3 regions of the Robinsoniella sp. RHS genome follow, and region 1 is predicted to be linked to each of the others. Evidence: a T-box and tRNA genes for the amino acid it is inferred to sense, from the RefSeq annotation. Region 1 holds a T-box; the other regions hold tRNA genes.
What was found. A T-box is a leader RNA that pairs with one kind of tRNA and senses whether it is charged. The one in region 1 lies ahead of thrS (threonine--tRNA ligase), so its partner is inferred to be a tRNA-Thr.
Positions count from the first base shown of each region.

Region 1 (5,239 bases):
TTTTTTAGCGTTCATTCCGCCTTTAATTCTTGCCATGTCTTATTTCCTCCTTCGCCTACTCTTATAAATAAGGTAAAATCTTCTTCATGTTTTTGAAATTTGTAGCATCTGTGATGATTGCTTTTCTTAAGTTTCTTTTTCTCTTGGCAGATTTTTTGGTTAAGATATGGCGCTTATAAGCTTTATTTCTTTTTAATTTACCTGTACCTGTTTTTTTGAAACGTTTCGCAGCTGCTCTGCTTGTTTTGATCTTTGGCATTGTATATGTTCCTCCTTATATTTAGACTTATCTATTTTAACTAAAAAATTCTTAACTACGTTTTTCAGTTAAAAACATCATAATGCTTCTGCCTTCCATTTTGGCCGGCTTATCCACTACTGCAATGTCTTCAAGTTCTTTTGCAAAATCATCCAGAATATGCCTGCTGCTCTGGATATGTGCCATTTCTCTACCTCTAAAACGAAGTGTTACCTTTACTTTGTTGCCTTTTTGAATAAACTTTCTGGCAGCACTTACTTTTGTATTCAAGTCATTTACATCGATATTTGGCGATAAACGAACTTCCTTTACATCAATAACCTTTTGCTTTTTCTTCGCTTCTTTTTCTTTTCTCACCAGTTCGTAACGATACTTTCCGTAATCGATAATCTTACAAACAGGCGGTTTCGCTGTCGGAGCGATTTTAACCAGGTCTAATTCTGCTTCTTTAGCCAGTCTCATTGCCTCTTTTGTAGGCATAACACCTAATTGTTCTCCGTTTTCACCAATCAAACGGATCTCTCTGTCTCTGATTTGCTCGTTAATCATTAATTCGCTAATTGTCTTGCACCTCCATAAAATGCTTGAAATAAATACCACTTCGCTGCTAATTATCCGCATAAAAAAAGTGGATAGATAGACTATCCACATAATATTCCCATAGAACGTTCCTATGTAACATATTAACCGATAGTCACCTCTGTGCTACGGTGAGAGTGGATACTCTACTTTGATTTCTTGTAACCTTATTTACTTTACCACATTCAAAATTTATTGTCAACTATTAATTTATTATTTTAACACGTACATCAGAAAAGCAGCTCTAACTTCCGAGCCGCTTTTCCTTATACTTCACAAATTATTTTTCTTCGAAGCTTGCGCATTCTGTCTGGTCGCAATGCTTTGCAGCTGCACCGGCTATACCGATCTTATCTGCACTGCATTTACAGGATTCATTGAATGTGCAGTTACGTGCTTCACAGTCTACATCAATCTTCTGACATGGAGTTCCCATGGAACTTCTGGCATTGTCACCTTTTCTTTCCCTGAAACTGGAACAACATGTTTCCTGGCATTTTTCTGCATGGTCTCCACCAACCTGGATATCACCTTTGCAGCAACACTCTGCATCGTTATAGACACAACTTTGAGCGGAACATACTAATAATGGCATGATACTACCTCCTTTGATTTATTTGGGATAGTATCTGCCTTTTTAGATTTTTTATTCGTTAATATTTTAGAGCGTGATCAATCTTCCACTTCGATTTTACGGATTTCTTTTGTACGGATCTCTTTACAGATATCATCTATAAAAGTATCCAGGGCTTTTTGCCCTTCATCCCCTTTAAATCTGCTTCTTACAGAAACTACGCCGTCTTCTTCTTCTTTCGCACCTACTACCAGCATATAAGGCACTTTGTCCAGACGGGCTTCACGGATTTTATAACCAATCTTTTCGGAACGTTCATCTGTTGTACAGCGGATGCCGTTTAATTTCAACTGGTCTTCCACTTTTTTTGCGTAATCATGATATTTTTCAGATATCGGGAGTACACGTACTTGTTCCGGACACAGCCATGTAGGGAATTTTCCTGCATATTTTTCAATCAGCCATGCAAGTGTCCTTTCATAGCAGCCCATGCTTGTTCTGTGGATAATAAACGGACGTTTCTTTTCGCCGTCTTTATCTACATAATACATATCGAACTGCTCAGCCAATGCAAAATCTAACTGAATCGTAATCATGGTATCTTCTTTTCCATAGACATTTTTCGCCTGGATATCCAGTTTTGGTCCGTAGAATGCTGCTTCTCCATCGGCTTCTACAAATGGAAGTCCCAGCTCTAATAGCATTTCACGCATTACACCCTGGGATTCTTCCCAATATGCTGCATCTCCAATATATTTTTCTGTATTGTTTGGATCCCATTTGGACAAACGGTATGTTACATCATTTTCCAATCCCAGAGTCTTAAGGCAATACAGTGCCAGATTTACACATCCTTTGAACTCTTCGTGTATCTGCTCCGGAGTCATGATTAAATGTCCTTCAGAAATAGTAAACTGACGTACTCTGGTAAGTCCATGCATTTCTCCGGATTCCTCATTCCTGAATAATGTAGAGGTTTCGCCATAACGCAGCGGCAGATCACGATAGCTCTTCTGGCTTGCTTTATATACATAATACTGGAATGGACAGGTCATCGGACGAAGTGCAAATACTTCGTCGTCCTTTTCCTCGTCTCCCAGAACAAACATCCCATCTTTATAGTGATCCCAGTGACCGGAAATCTTATACAGATCACTTTTTGCCATTAATGGTGTTTTCGTTCTCACATAACCTCTTTTTTCTTCTTCGTCTTCGATCCATCTCTGCAATGTCTGGATGATGGTTACTCCCTTAGGCATAATAAGGGGCAAACCCTGACCAATTACGTCTACCGTAGTGAAAAGTTCCATTTCACGGCCCAGTTTATTATGGTCACGTTTTTTTGCTTCTTCCATCTGTAACAGATATGCATTTAATTCATCTTTTTTCGCAAATGCTGTTCCGTAAATACGTGCAAGCATTTTATTTTTTTCGTTTCCTCTCCAATATGCACCGGAAGAAGACGTCAGTTTAAATGCTTTGATAGACTTTGTGCTCATTAAATGAGGTCCTGCACAGAGATCTGTAAAATCTCCCTGACGATAAAAAGAGATAATTGAATCTTCCGGAAGATCCCGGATTAATTCTACTTTGTAAGGCTCACCTTTTTCTTCCATAAACTGAATCGCTTCTGCTCTTGGCAAAGTGAATTTCTCAAGCTTTGCTCCTTCTTTGATGATTTTCTTCATTTCTTTTTCAATATTATCAAGGTCATCTCTGGAGAATGGCTCATGATCAAAGTCATAATAAAAACCGGTGTCAATAGATGGCCCAATTGCCAGTTTTGCTTCCGGATAAAGGCGCTTTACAGCCTCTGCCAGCACATGGGACGTGGTATGGCGCAGCGCCGCCAATCCCTTTTCATCATTTGCAGTTAATATAGAGAGTTCACAATCCCGGTCTACGACTGTACGCAGATCCACAACCTCTCCATTTACTTCTCCGGCACATGCCATTCTTGCCAGTCCTTCACTGATATCCAAAGCGATATCATGTACGGATTTACTTTCTTCATATTCTTTTTTTGATCCATCTTTTAATGTAATAATCATTTTACTACCCATTACATGCTGCAGGCTTTTCTGCAGCACGCCACAAATTAAAATGTGGTTACCTTTCTTTTTTATTTCAGCTTTAACAACATGTATCACGCAGGCTTTCTTACTGCATACCAGATATACAGTATCATTTACACAGATTTACTTTTGTACAGGGATAGTATTTCCACGCAAAAAGTCCCCGGACCATACCTGCCGGTACGATCCAGGGACGAGTATTCTTACTCGCGGTTCCACCCTGATTGTTTCTAAGAAACCACTTCATTTTGATGATAACGGGATCACCGGACCGGATTAGGGTCACTCAGAGGCAGTTTTCAAATGTTTCCTAACAGGATATTTCCAGCACCAATCCCTCTCTGGGTTATTCCGCATTTTACTCTTCTCTTCAACGTATTAACATTATCTACCCTTGATTATAGCATTTAAGCTTCATTTGTCAACACCTGAAATTAATTTAAATATTTCCAACCAGTTTTTCTTTTACCAAAGCAAAAAATTCCCGCAACAGATAATGGACTTGAAATCTTGGATCGGAAGCCGCCGCAATTCCGGACAGATTTGTATATCCCTGTTTCTCCCCCAGCTGCATTGCACGAAACACATGGAAATTATTTGTTACAATACCGACTTTGGCATCTTTACTTCCAATTACCTGTGCACTGTATTTTAAATTTTCTTCCGTGCTGGTAGATTTATCTTCCAAAATAAGCCGGCTTTCTTCGATTCCCTCAGCTGACAGGTACCGTCTCATTGCCTCTGCCTCGGTGATATTTTCCCCCGGACCCTTTCCGCCGGAAAGAACGGCCTTGCTGTCCGTATTTTCTTTCAAGTATTCTGCTGCTGCTTCCAGACGCAATGTCAATGCTTTACTGGGTACTTCCCCTTTCACCTGGGCTCCCAGAATCACCACGTAGTCCAGATTCTTTTCACCATGCTGAAACATGCCGGTAAAAATAAATATTTCCACAAGCAAGAACACAAATAGTCCCACTGCCAATACCCCGCCAAAAATCACTTTGCACCACGAGGGAAAAAGATGTACACCCGGATGGGTTTTACAATAATGACTGAAAAAGGCAAGTCCAAAAAACACGGCCGCTCCACAAAGCCATATAATTGAAAAATCCATTCCTACGCTGACTAAAATCACAAAATATAGCAATGATGCTGCTCCTAAAATCAACCATAAAATCTGCATTGTTTTTTATGCCTCCTTTTATTTATGATTATTTTCTATAATTATTTACGATATCTTCTTCAGTTTACTGTATTTTACAAGGTCTGTCAATCTGACCAATACACCATATATTTTAAACATTTCTTAAATTTTTCATATTTATACAGCAAGATGGGTTCTTTCACGCAAAAAGCAGCCCCCGTTAAAGCCAAACTGAATCTGGTTTAACGGAAGCTGCCTGCTTACAAATCAGTATTTTATTTAAATATAAAAACCTGTACTCAGCCTTTAACTGCTCCGGCTGCTATTCCATTGATAAACTGCTTTTGCAGCACTGCAAATAAAAGGATCAGCGGGAGCGCACACAGCACGCAGGCTGCAAACAGGGTATTCCACTGCGCCGGGTTTTCACGATCTCCCAGAAACTGTATCATTCCTACCGGCAGGGAGTACTGATCCGATTTTGATATGAAGATCATTGGATAAAAATAATCGTTCCAAATCCACATACCCTGTGTGATCACAACCGATACAACAGCCGGTTTTAGCAAAGGGAAAACTACACTTATGAAACGTTTCCACAGACCGCA
Region 1 is NZ_JNGB01000025.1:7,700-12,938, forward strand. It holds gene rplT (50S ribosomal protein L20) at 1-36, opposite strand, end outside; gene rpmI (50S ribosomal protein L35) at 62-259, opposite strand; gene infC (translation initiation factor IF-3) at 311-808, opposite strand; gene RHS_RS13320 (DUF1540 domain-containing protein) at 1,119-1,433, opposite strand; gene thrS (threonine--tRNA ligase) at 1,511-3,463, opposite strand; T-box leader at 3,674-3,870, opposite strand; gene RHS_RS13330 (YdcF family protein) at 3,927-4,670, opposite strand; gene RHS_RS13335 (carbohydrate ABC transporter permease) at 4,931-5,239, opposite strand, start outside.

Region 2 (5,239 bases), on a different contig from region 1:
CATCAGGAAAATAAAAAGCAGATAGAGGAGAAGCTGGAAGCATCCTTAAGCGCATTTGAAAAGAAAGTGCTGGACTGCTATTTACAGGGGAAAGACTATGTAGAAATAGGTGAACTTCTAGATAAGCCGCCCAAGTCTGTTGATAATGCACTGCAGAGAATCCGTAAAAAAATACGTTGACAAGCCGGTAGGATGCTGATATAGTGTAATACGCAATTGAATAAGACAGTTCGTGACCATCCTGTCTATAAATAAAACTAGTACGGTATAAGGTAAATAACAGAGAATAGAGTGACTGATATCCATATCAGAAGCGTTCCTGCAAGGCGACGGCGTAGTGTATCCTGCGATTAGCTTTGCAGGCTGCGGTATGGATAACGGGTGCTATATTTCTTTTATTTATGCAGTGCTGTACAGGGAAAATGATTATCGGAAAAAGCTGCAGTGAGGGTTTTTACCGGTACTGTTGATGGCGCTTAATTATAAGCGTCTTTTTTTATTTTCCTTATAACATCATAGCAGTTTGTAATTTTATTACACGCTCTAGTACTCTATCCTTCGCCTTGCAGTCTGACAAAATATTCATCACTGTCACTATCATTACTGTCCGGATGGAGTACTGGTCCGGCTTATCATTATGCTTCAGGTCAGTATGCCGGACGGAAAGGAAAAAAATGACTGAATTAAACCGCTATTCTATTATTTCTGAAAAAAATCCGCGGGAGATCATCCTGCTTCGGGGAAACGGCTGTAAATGGAGAAGATGCCGGTTCTGCGATTATCATCTGGACTATTCCAGAAACGAAGAGGAAAATTACAGATTAAACAAAATGGAAATTGAAAAGGTAACCGGAATTTATAAGACCCTGGAGGTAATCAATTCCGGAAGTTTTACTGATCTGGATGAAAATACGATGCAGGCAGTATTAAGTAAATGCCTGGAAAAGGAGATCAGACAGCTTCATTTTGAATGCCACTGGATGCATAGGGATAAGATTTCGGACATTAAAAGGTATTTTGGACAGCATGGTATTACGGTTAAGATTAAAATTGGTGTGGAAACATTTGATGCCCTGTTCCGGGAAAGTTACCTGGATAAGGGGATTACAACGGATTCACCCGAAGAAATTGCCGGATACTATGATGAATGCTGCCTTTTATTTGGAATTCCAGGTCAGAATGCAGCATCAATGGAGAGGGATATTTTAACCGGACTTGAATATTTTGACAGGGTGTGTATCAATATTATGAATGAGAACAGCAAACCTATTAAACCGTCTCCTTCTGTAATACGGGAGTTTATAAAAGAACTGATGCCCGTTTATCTGGATAACCCAAGGGTTGATATTTTAATAGAAAATACGGATTTTGGAGTAGGAGATAAGTAAAAGATGAGAAATGAGATTCTATTAATACTGAGTGTTGTTATTATTTATGGAAGTGTTCTGCTGTGGTATAAGCTGCTGGGGTGCAAAGGACTGATGGCATTTACCGTATTGGCAACGATATCTGCTAATATAGAAGTTTTGATACTGGTGAATGCATTTGGGATGGAGCAGACGCTTGGAAATATCTTATTTGCATCTACGTTCCTGGTGACGGATATCCTAAGCGAGGTATCCGGAAAAAAAGCGGCGAATCAGGCGGTAAACATTGGAATACTTACCTCCCTTACTTTTATTATTATATCCCAGTCCTGGCTGCTGTATCAGCCGGGAGCAAATGACTGGGCTCATTCGAGTATCGTAAATATTTTTTCCAATACACCGCGTATGATGGCAGCAAGCCTTATCGTATATGCCATTTCCCAGAAGTTTGATGTCTGGCTGTATCATAAATGGTGGGGGCTGACAAAAAGGCTGTGTGGAGACAGCAGACGCTATCTGTGGCTTCGTAATAACGGATCTACATTACTGTCCCAGCTTTTAAATACGGTTTTATTCACTATGGGGGCATTTCTGGGAACGTATGATACCCGTACCCTGATCAGTATTATGTGGGCAAGCTATGTAATCTTTATATTTACAAGTCTTGCAGATACACCTGCCGTATATCTGGCAAGGAGGATCAGACCTGTGGGAGAAGACGCAGAGTGTGCCTGAAAAGCCTCCTGTTTATTAAAAATATCTCTGAAAAAAGCTGCAGAAATGTTTTTCACAAATTCTTCAACAGGCTGTCACATATTTTTCACAACTATATTTTATAGTAATACATGTAAAAGCCGATAAGACTTTTTCATATAAATCTTTTTCATAACTCGCCAGTATCCGCCAAGATACTGGCTCTCCCTCTTTTTAGGGGTGAGAAAGCTTTTCTTTTTAAAACCTTTATAAATTCTTAAACAACTTTATAAAGCTTTAAGCGGGATGCCATATCTTATTCACAATTGATTGATATAGTATATACATACAAAGCAAACAAGCTTTTTTACATAAACTTTTCTCTCCCTCCTGGACTGGCGATGGCCAGTCCTTCTTTTTGCCATTTTAGCAGTTGGAAGGGAGTATAAAAATCTTCACAAAGTCTTCAAGTACTGTACACAGTTTCTTCACAGCAATCCGTTATAGTATTAAGTGTACAAAGCAAATAAGCATTGTTAATAATCTTTTTCATAACCTGCCAGTATCTTTAGATACTGGCACTCCCTCTGTATAGGGGTTTTATTTATTATAGTAGCGCAAAACATGCGGTACATATTCAGGATCACCGTAAGTAGTCCAGCCAAGCTGCGCTTTCATCTTATCTGAGTATTCCTGTGCATTCTCCGGAGAGTATCCTCCATAATTTTCCGCTGCCCACGTGGCATATGCATTTCCAAAATTATATTCCTGAAGAGCCAGTTTTAATTTATCCATATCGTTGACCGAAGTACACTGCGCTTCCCCGAGGCAATAGGCAAAGGTTTCCACGCCCACCTGAATGGAATAATCCACATCTGTAATACTGCCAGGTTCATTTGAGTATTGGGTATTAAAAGGACTTTCGGAGCATTGCATGACATCCGTTCCTTTTCCGGCACTTTCCTGCTGCATCATTGCAAGAATCACATCAGAATATTCGGAAATGTCGTATTCTTTACAATATTTTTTGACCTGATCTTCATACTGAAGAACACTTTTTGTTAATTCGCCTGGCCGGGGAGTTCCTGAAAACAGCAGAAAGCAGGTAAATATGCCTGCCGTCAAAAGTATAAAGCCTATGAGAAACCAGTTACGGCGCACCTGCCGCTTTCTTTTTAGCAGCTGTTCCTTTTGGCTCAGACGCTTTTTTGCCGAACTGCGGTTAGTTGAAGATAGCGTTGCGGATATTTTTTTTCTTTGATTTTTCCGGGTTGCTGATGATTTTGTTGTTTTTTGATAAGCTGCCATAATCCTCTCTTCTGTAAAAACATTCTGAGTAAACGGGTTGCTTAGAAAAGCAGTTATATACGAAAAAAGCCCCGGATATAATCCAGGGCTCCAAAGAGCTGATGACGGGAATCGGACCCGTGACCTCCTCACTACCAATGAGGTGCGCTACCGACTGTGCCACATCAGCCTGCGATATAAATAACCGCTACAGTTAAGAATTCTATCATAAGTTACTGCGCTTGTCAACGAATTTTTTAAAAAATTGATAAAATTCTGCATATTTCTTTTTATGTGCAAAGAGGAGTGCAATAAAATAAGCCGATGCTATACACATCGGCTTAAATGATCTAATAAATGATCGGATTTTTATTTGAGTAGCTGATTAAGCTGCACAAACGTTAACTGCCTGCATACCGCGGTTTCCCTGAGCGATATCGAAAGTTACTTTCTGTCCGTCTTCTAAAGATTTGAATCCTTCAGTAGCAATTCCTGAAAAATGTACGAAGAATTCTTCGCCTGTGCTGTCGTTTGTGATAAATCCAAATCCTTTAGTGCTGTTAAACCATTTTACTGTACCGTTATTCATAGTAGGTACCTCCAATTATAATATTATATCTTAACATGAAAATAAAAAAAATCACATATTTTTGTAAATCATCAATCAAATTAGTGACTTACAAAAATATGTGAAGATCAAAAATTCATTCAAAATACTCTCTTAATATACCATGTAAACAAAGCGTTGTCAAGATAAATAAAAAATATTTTATTATCAAAGAAATTTAGTTGAATTTTACCCCTAAACGGAAGGAAGGCCAGTACCTCATCGATACTGGCGAAAATGAAAAAGATTTAATTTCTTGAAAAAGTCTTATTGGCTTTTCATATTTATAATATAAAGGATAGTTGTGAAGAAAGTGTGACAGACGATTGAAGAGTCTGTGAAGAAATTGAAAAGTTTTTAATTGCCACTTTCCTGTGGGTTAAATTTTCTTAACAGGAACTATAATAGGGCTCCATTGCGGATTTCATTTATATCAGATATACTAGTAATAAGAAATGGCCGTTTCCATATTTAGAAGAGGAGCATATAAAATGAATATAGGTGAAGTTATCTTAAAGCTAAGAAAGGATAAACAATTAACGCAGGAGCAGCTGGCCCAGGCAATTGGCGTTACTGCACCGGCAGTGAGTAAATGGGAGACGGGGAGTACCTATCCGGATATTTTATTGCTGCCGCCCCTTGCCAGAGCACTTGGTACCACAATCGACCATCTGCTGTCTTATACCCAGGAGCTGGATATAAATATGCTGGATGAAATTATGGCAGATATACGCGTAATATGTCAGGATAAAGGCTTTCGGGAAGGAATGAAAAAAATTCAATTTTATTTAAAACAGTACTCAAATTCAGAAGAATTGAAAATGAGGGTAATATCCGCTTCCATAATGCTGTCTTATACAATGGATCAGGACTTTATGGAAGAAGAATGGGATGAATGGGGAAATCAGCTGGAAAAACTGGCTAAGGAAATAGTGGGTTCTTCCAATCCGTTAATTCGTGAAAATGCCAAGGTGTATCTGGTTACGAGATGCATGGAAGCGGAAAAATACGATGAGGCAGAAGCATATTTGGATTCCATACCACAGCAGCAGATTGATCCTTCACAGCTGCGGCCCAGTATCTATCTGAAAAAGGGAGATTATAAAAAGGCAGAGAAACTATTGCAATCCAATTTGTTGTCCGGTATCCGAAATGCAGAAATGGCATTGCTTTCTCTGACTGCAACCGCCAGAAAAACACAAAATTTAGAAAGAGCATTTGAATATGCAAGGGCAGGATGTGAGATAGAAGAGATCTTTGGAAGCGGAGGCTGTCTGTTTGCATG
Region 2 is NZ_JNGB01000144.1:1,054-6,292, forward strand. It holds gene sigH (RNA polymerase sporulation sigma factor SigH) at 1-180, shown strand, start outside; gene RHS_RS26260 (radical SAM protein) at 675-1,388, shown strand; gene RHS_RS26265 (queuosine precursor transporter) at 1,392-2,102, shown strand; gene RHS_RS26270 (lysozyme family protein) at 2,661-3,368, opposite strand; tRNA gene RHS_RS26275 (tRNA-Thr) at 3,465-3,537, opposite strand; gene RHS_RS26280 (cold-shock protein) at 3,733-3,936, opposite strand; gene RHS_RS32055 (helix-turn-helix domain-containing protein) at 4,446-5,239, shown strand, end outside.
Region 2: it encodes a tRNA-Thr, which carries the amino acid that the T-box ahead of thrS (threonine--tRNA ligase) is inferred to sense. The anticodon was not compared.

Region 3 (5,239 bases), on a different contig from region 1:
CATCATAAAACTTTACAGATAAAAAATAAGTTATAATATTCTGCAATAGAAATGCTGGTAAAGTGTATTATTCTTGTAATTTGTTATTGGTATAACTATCAATACACTATGGCAATGAATATTAAAAATAGTGCTAAGGAGAATGAGAGATATGATAAATCCATGGAAATTGAAAAAGCAGCTCATTAATTCAGAGATATGCAGAAACTGTTTCAATAATAAATATAGAACTAATTTACAAAAAGAATACTTCTTATATACCTATTATGCATCAGAATGCAGCGTATGTAATGAGTTTAAACATACCGTGAAAGGCTTTACAGCAAAAGGAAAAATAAAAATATTGGGTTGTAAGAAAGTATCCGTTTAGAGAATTGTCTGAATCATCTATAATAATTGTAAATGAGATTATATCCTCCCAACAGGGATCCTTTCATTATAACATCGTAGCCCTTTATTGATATATAACAGAGTTTGTATTTTAAATAATATCCATAGCAAACATTTTATTAATCAAATTGTCTTTCAGTTCTTTTGCTTCCTTCAAATGATAAGCAATATTCTTATATTTAGCTGATAATAAACTATTCGATATGTTATCTATACAATCAGTAAGTTTTAATATTTCCTTATAAATATCATTATCGAAACTTACAATTTCAAGTAAATTATCCTTAATGCACATAATATGACAGATAGCCTGTTTGGTAATCGTCATATTATCACATGCATTTCTCACATGGCTCAAATATAAAATCATACAGACCTGTTTAGACCGTTCATAGAAATACGATATCAGGCTAGGTAATACTTGATATGGATTTGCATTTTCTTTTAGAGTCGGTTCATCTTTCATGTCATGCACCTTTCTTTATTAATTCTTCTGCTTTATTATACTAAAAATATTTGTTTTAATCAAGGTTAGTCTTCTATTCATGACACATAATCGACTTTTCGGTACATTTTAATAAAACATATTTAAATTTGTGATATAATATTCAGTTTAATTTTCAGTCCTGTTTTTTTGTTCTAAACTCAGGTAAATGCAGGGATATAATCCCAAGGGCTCATTGATTCCAATATTTATTCTTAAAACAACAAAAAATCCTTGAAATTCAAGGGTTTTTCAAAGCTCCTGGCCGGATTTGAACCGGCGACCTACGCATTACGAATCACAAAAATTACTTTTTACATTTTTCTGTATTTAGTAATATCCCTTATTATTACTGGATTATGGAGATAATATATCTTTTTATCTTTACTGTTTTCTGTAACTTTTTATAACTTTGTTACCCATTTGTTACCCATATGCAAGCTTGAATTTAAACGCACTGTATAAGGAAGGAATAATATTTTACATACCTAAGCCCAGACTCCATATCTGGGCTATACCCGTATATAAGTAATCTTTAGCCCTGGGATGATCCCCAGGGCTATTGTAGTATATTCCAACTTACCTAAAGCGTTCAGATGAATGTTATTTTTTCTTATATTCAAATCTGATGTCAATGCCGATTGGCTTCTTTGCTGTTCCACTCCCTTTTTTGTAAATAGTTGATGGAAGAAGACTATGTACCAGTTTTACTTTAAAAGAACGTACTTCATAAATAGGATAGGCTCTTGCTGTGGCAAGTTTATAGCCTTTTGGAATATTTCCAGTAGCAGAACCAGAGATAGAAAAGGACTGAGTTGCACTGTAGCCTATTGCAGCACTTACTGTTCCCTTAGAAACACTTACATTAGCGTTCCATGTTCCTGACTTAGTTGCTGTTGCGCTAGCAGTAACAGATGATCCATTAACAGCTTTTACAACAACGAGCTTTTGAGATGTATCTGTCCATTCTGCATTTTTAATTTTAACATCATAAACAACCCATTTTTTCGGACGACTGCCTTTTTTGAACAAAGAGTTTATTTCATTTTCTTCCGAAACATCATCTAACGGAATGGTGTTATATATTTTTTTGGTCTCAATAATAGTATCTGGTTGTTCGTCAATATTATCGGATGCTAAAGCAACATTTTTTGAATTAATTATCATAAATATACAAAATACCAACATAATAATTTTTTTTAAAGTTCTCATGAAATATCCCCCTTTTCCAGAAATCCTCTTAACATGTAAAATGCTGATGGAAGAGCCAAAATCAATCCAATAATTCTACAATTTTCTGCATAATTTAACATTGCTAACATATAATTATTGGTATCCATTGTTCCCCCATTCCTTTGCATCAACAAATATACAAGATTTTCCGCTATAGTGTACGAAAACAAAATAATTACAATACCGATTATCATCAATCCAATTGCAATATACTTTCTTTTAATATCTCATCACCTCCCTTATCTTTGAAGAATTATTAAAATATTGCAAAGTCTGAACTGCTTTGGGTTAGCTATGGCTAATTTATTATTTTATTATAGCATGTATATTTTGCTATGACAATACTTTTCTTGCTTGAGCGTCTGCTGTATCATACATCCTTGAAATTTGCCAGGGTGTATTTTTTATACCCAAAAATAAGGAGATGATACAATGGGAAGCATCGAAAAAAGAGGGAACTCATACCGAGTAACTGTAAGTAATGGCCGGGATGTTAATGGCAAACAAATCTTAGAAAAAGATACATTCACTCCTGCTCCCGGGATGACAAAGAGGCAAATAGAAACTACTTTAAACGAATTTGTTGTGGATTTTGAACGTGCTGTTAAAGATGGAAGAAATATCAGAGGAGAACGGATGACTCTCGAAGAATTGTCCAAACTGTTCTTGAAAGATATGGCTCCTTGTATCGTTCCACCATTGGTTATGGCAGCCGCAAAACAACTTAAATCACAACAGAAGCAAACTGCTTTGGAAATAGGTAGTCAGTGGATTGGATTACGTGGGAAAGATTTCGATAATAATTTTGTATTCACTCAATGGATTGCTGTATAATTGCATATTTTATTTTAAAACAACAAAAAACCCTTGAAATTCAAGGGTTTCTCAAAGCTCCTGGCCGGATTTGAACCGGCGACCTACGCATTACGAATGCGGCGCTCTACCAGCTGAGCCACAGAAGCATGTGGTTGAAATTTCAACCACTGACCTAAATTATTATATACAAATTTTTGGAATTTTGCAAGCTTTTTTTACTATTTCTTCAAAAATTCTTCTATCTCTTTTTCTATTTCACTGGAATTATAATCCAACAGCCGGTACTCTCTGTTTTCTATTGAATTCCCTTCTTCGGAACCACCGGATACCTTCTGGGACAGTATCCATTTCTCCAGAATATTGGACTTATTTATCCAATAAACATCTTTTTGGGGCTCTATTTCCACATCTCCAAAATTGAATGTTACTGCATTATCTTTGTACAAAACTGTATATACCATATAATCCCCATCCATTTTCACTGATATATTTTTTATGTCTCTCCCTTGCAAATCAAGCAAACCATTTTTGAGATACAACTCCATCCCATCTTTTAATAGTTCATTATCTTCGGGCAAGTCAGAAAATTCCACCCAGCCCTGCCCCTGAATATAAATCTTCATTTCTTCTTTCTCATCGTTATATATATCAGATACAATCTGTGGATGGTCTTTTGTATATACTTCATTGTCCCAGAGGCTGGAAACGCTCTTAGTTCCATCTGATGTGCTGCTGCTCCAAACTGTGCCTTCCAAAGTCTCAATTTTTCCATTATCATATTGGATATTCTCAGATCCCTTAATCTTAAATTTATTCAAATTATTATAGCTTTCTATTCCCCGGTTAATTTGATCAACCTCAGTCTGATAAGTATGGTCCTCCAGTTCTACTGACAGGAGAGGATACAAAAAAAGTGCTAAAAAGAGAACCACTAAAACACCTGTACAAATACTGAAAATCACCTTGGTTACAAGGATCTGTTTGTCGGTTACACCTATCCTGATCCTCTTTAAATACTGGTGATAAATGATTGCCATATCAGCATATACAAACAACGCTGCTGCCGTACCTGCAGTTATACCGGCTAAAAAGCTTAGCCTGGTTCCATTTGGTCCTTCAAATATTTTTGAAGTATATAACAGCAGCCAAAAAACCATTATGCCTATAAAATAACAGAATACTAATCCGATCAGATTTCTTGTTCCTACATCTGATTTATCGGGAAATCCGCTATAACAGTTATAAGCCGCATCACAAATACAGACTATTATAGAAGGAAGGAGTATTATTACTAACCATTTTGTTGATTTACTTGGTGTCTCACGAAATATATATGTAAGTATCTCAAACACAACATAAGAACTAAAAAGCATTATATACTCATAGCGTCTTCTATATCTCCAAGCCTTTAAATTAGCATCCGCGACTGAATCCGGTATGTGAAGTTTTTCTATCCTGTCTGGATGAACCAATGCATTCCATAGATTATCTTTCATCTCATCTCTCCCTATCCCAGCTTAACAGCGAGGTAAACTGAACTGGTATCTTTTACCATGAGTATAACGCATTTTGGCTCTGACCGCAATGATATCGTTACAAACACCAAATAAAAATGCAGCTTACCGTGGGTACAGTAATCTGCATTTAAATAGTTTATTACGTAGAGGCTATTGTATATTTATGGGTCAGATTTAATATAAAAACCGTTCTTATTCTGTTTCTTATTCTGTTTCTGACTCTGATTCTGACTCTGTCTCAGCAGTGGTCCCTTTTATCGATGATTTTCCCGAACCTTTACTAACCGATTCTTTTGTAGTCTTTTCACTGGAATCTTCCGTTGTATCTCCGGATGATGTTTCTGATGAATTTTCAGACGATTTCTCTGTAGTTTTCTCTGTAGATTCTTCTTTTGGGCCTACTCCGGTGAGTTTCTGAATCTTTTCACTCAGATCTTTGACTCTGGCTGAAGGATTATAATCCTTTGTACCAAACAGAAATTCGTGAAGTTTTACTACATTACTTTCCAGTGTCTGAGGAATTTCATCATCTCCTGATCCACCCTTACCACCTGTCTTATGATCGTATGGGAATCCAATTGTTTCTGATATATTATAGGACAGCATTCCCATTCCCATAGATATCATCTCAGACTGGGACATACTGGTGCGAATCATTGGAAATACTCCATCCATGATTTTATTCAATGTCCCTACATCAGCCTTTTTCACCTTTTCAACGATTTTCTCAATTACTTCCCGTTGCCGTTCTGTTCTCTTGAAATCATTTCCTGCGGTATAACGGATTCTGGAATAGGAA
Region 3 is NZ_JNGB01000034.1:33,378-38,616, reverse strand. It holds gene RHS_RS16080 (hypothetical protein) at 482-856, opposite strand; gene RHS_RS16075 (hypothetical protein) at 1,478-2,086, opposite strand; gene RHS_RS16070 (hypothetical protein) at 2,540-2,941, shown strand; tRNA gene RHS_RS16065 (tRNA-Thr) at 2,997-3,069, opposite strand; gene RHS_RS16060 (hypothetical protein) at 3,142-4,419, opposite strand; gene RHS_RS16055 (LCP family protein) at 4,645-5,239, opposite strand, start outside.
Region 3: it encodes a tRNA-Thr, which carries the amino acid that the T-box ahead of thrS (threonine--tRNA ligase) is inferred to sense. The anticodon was not compared.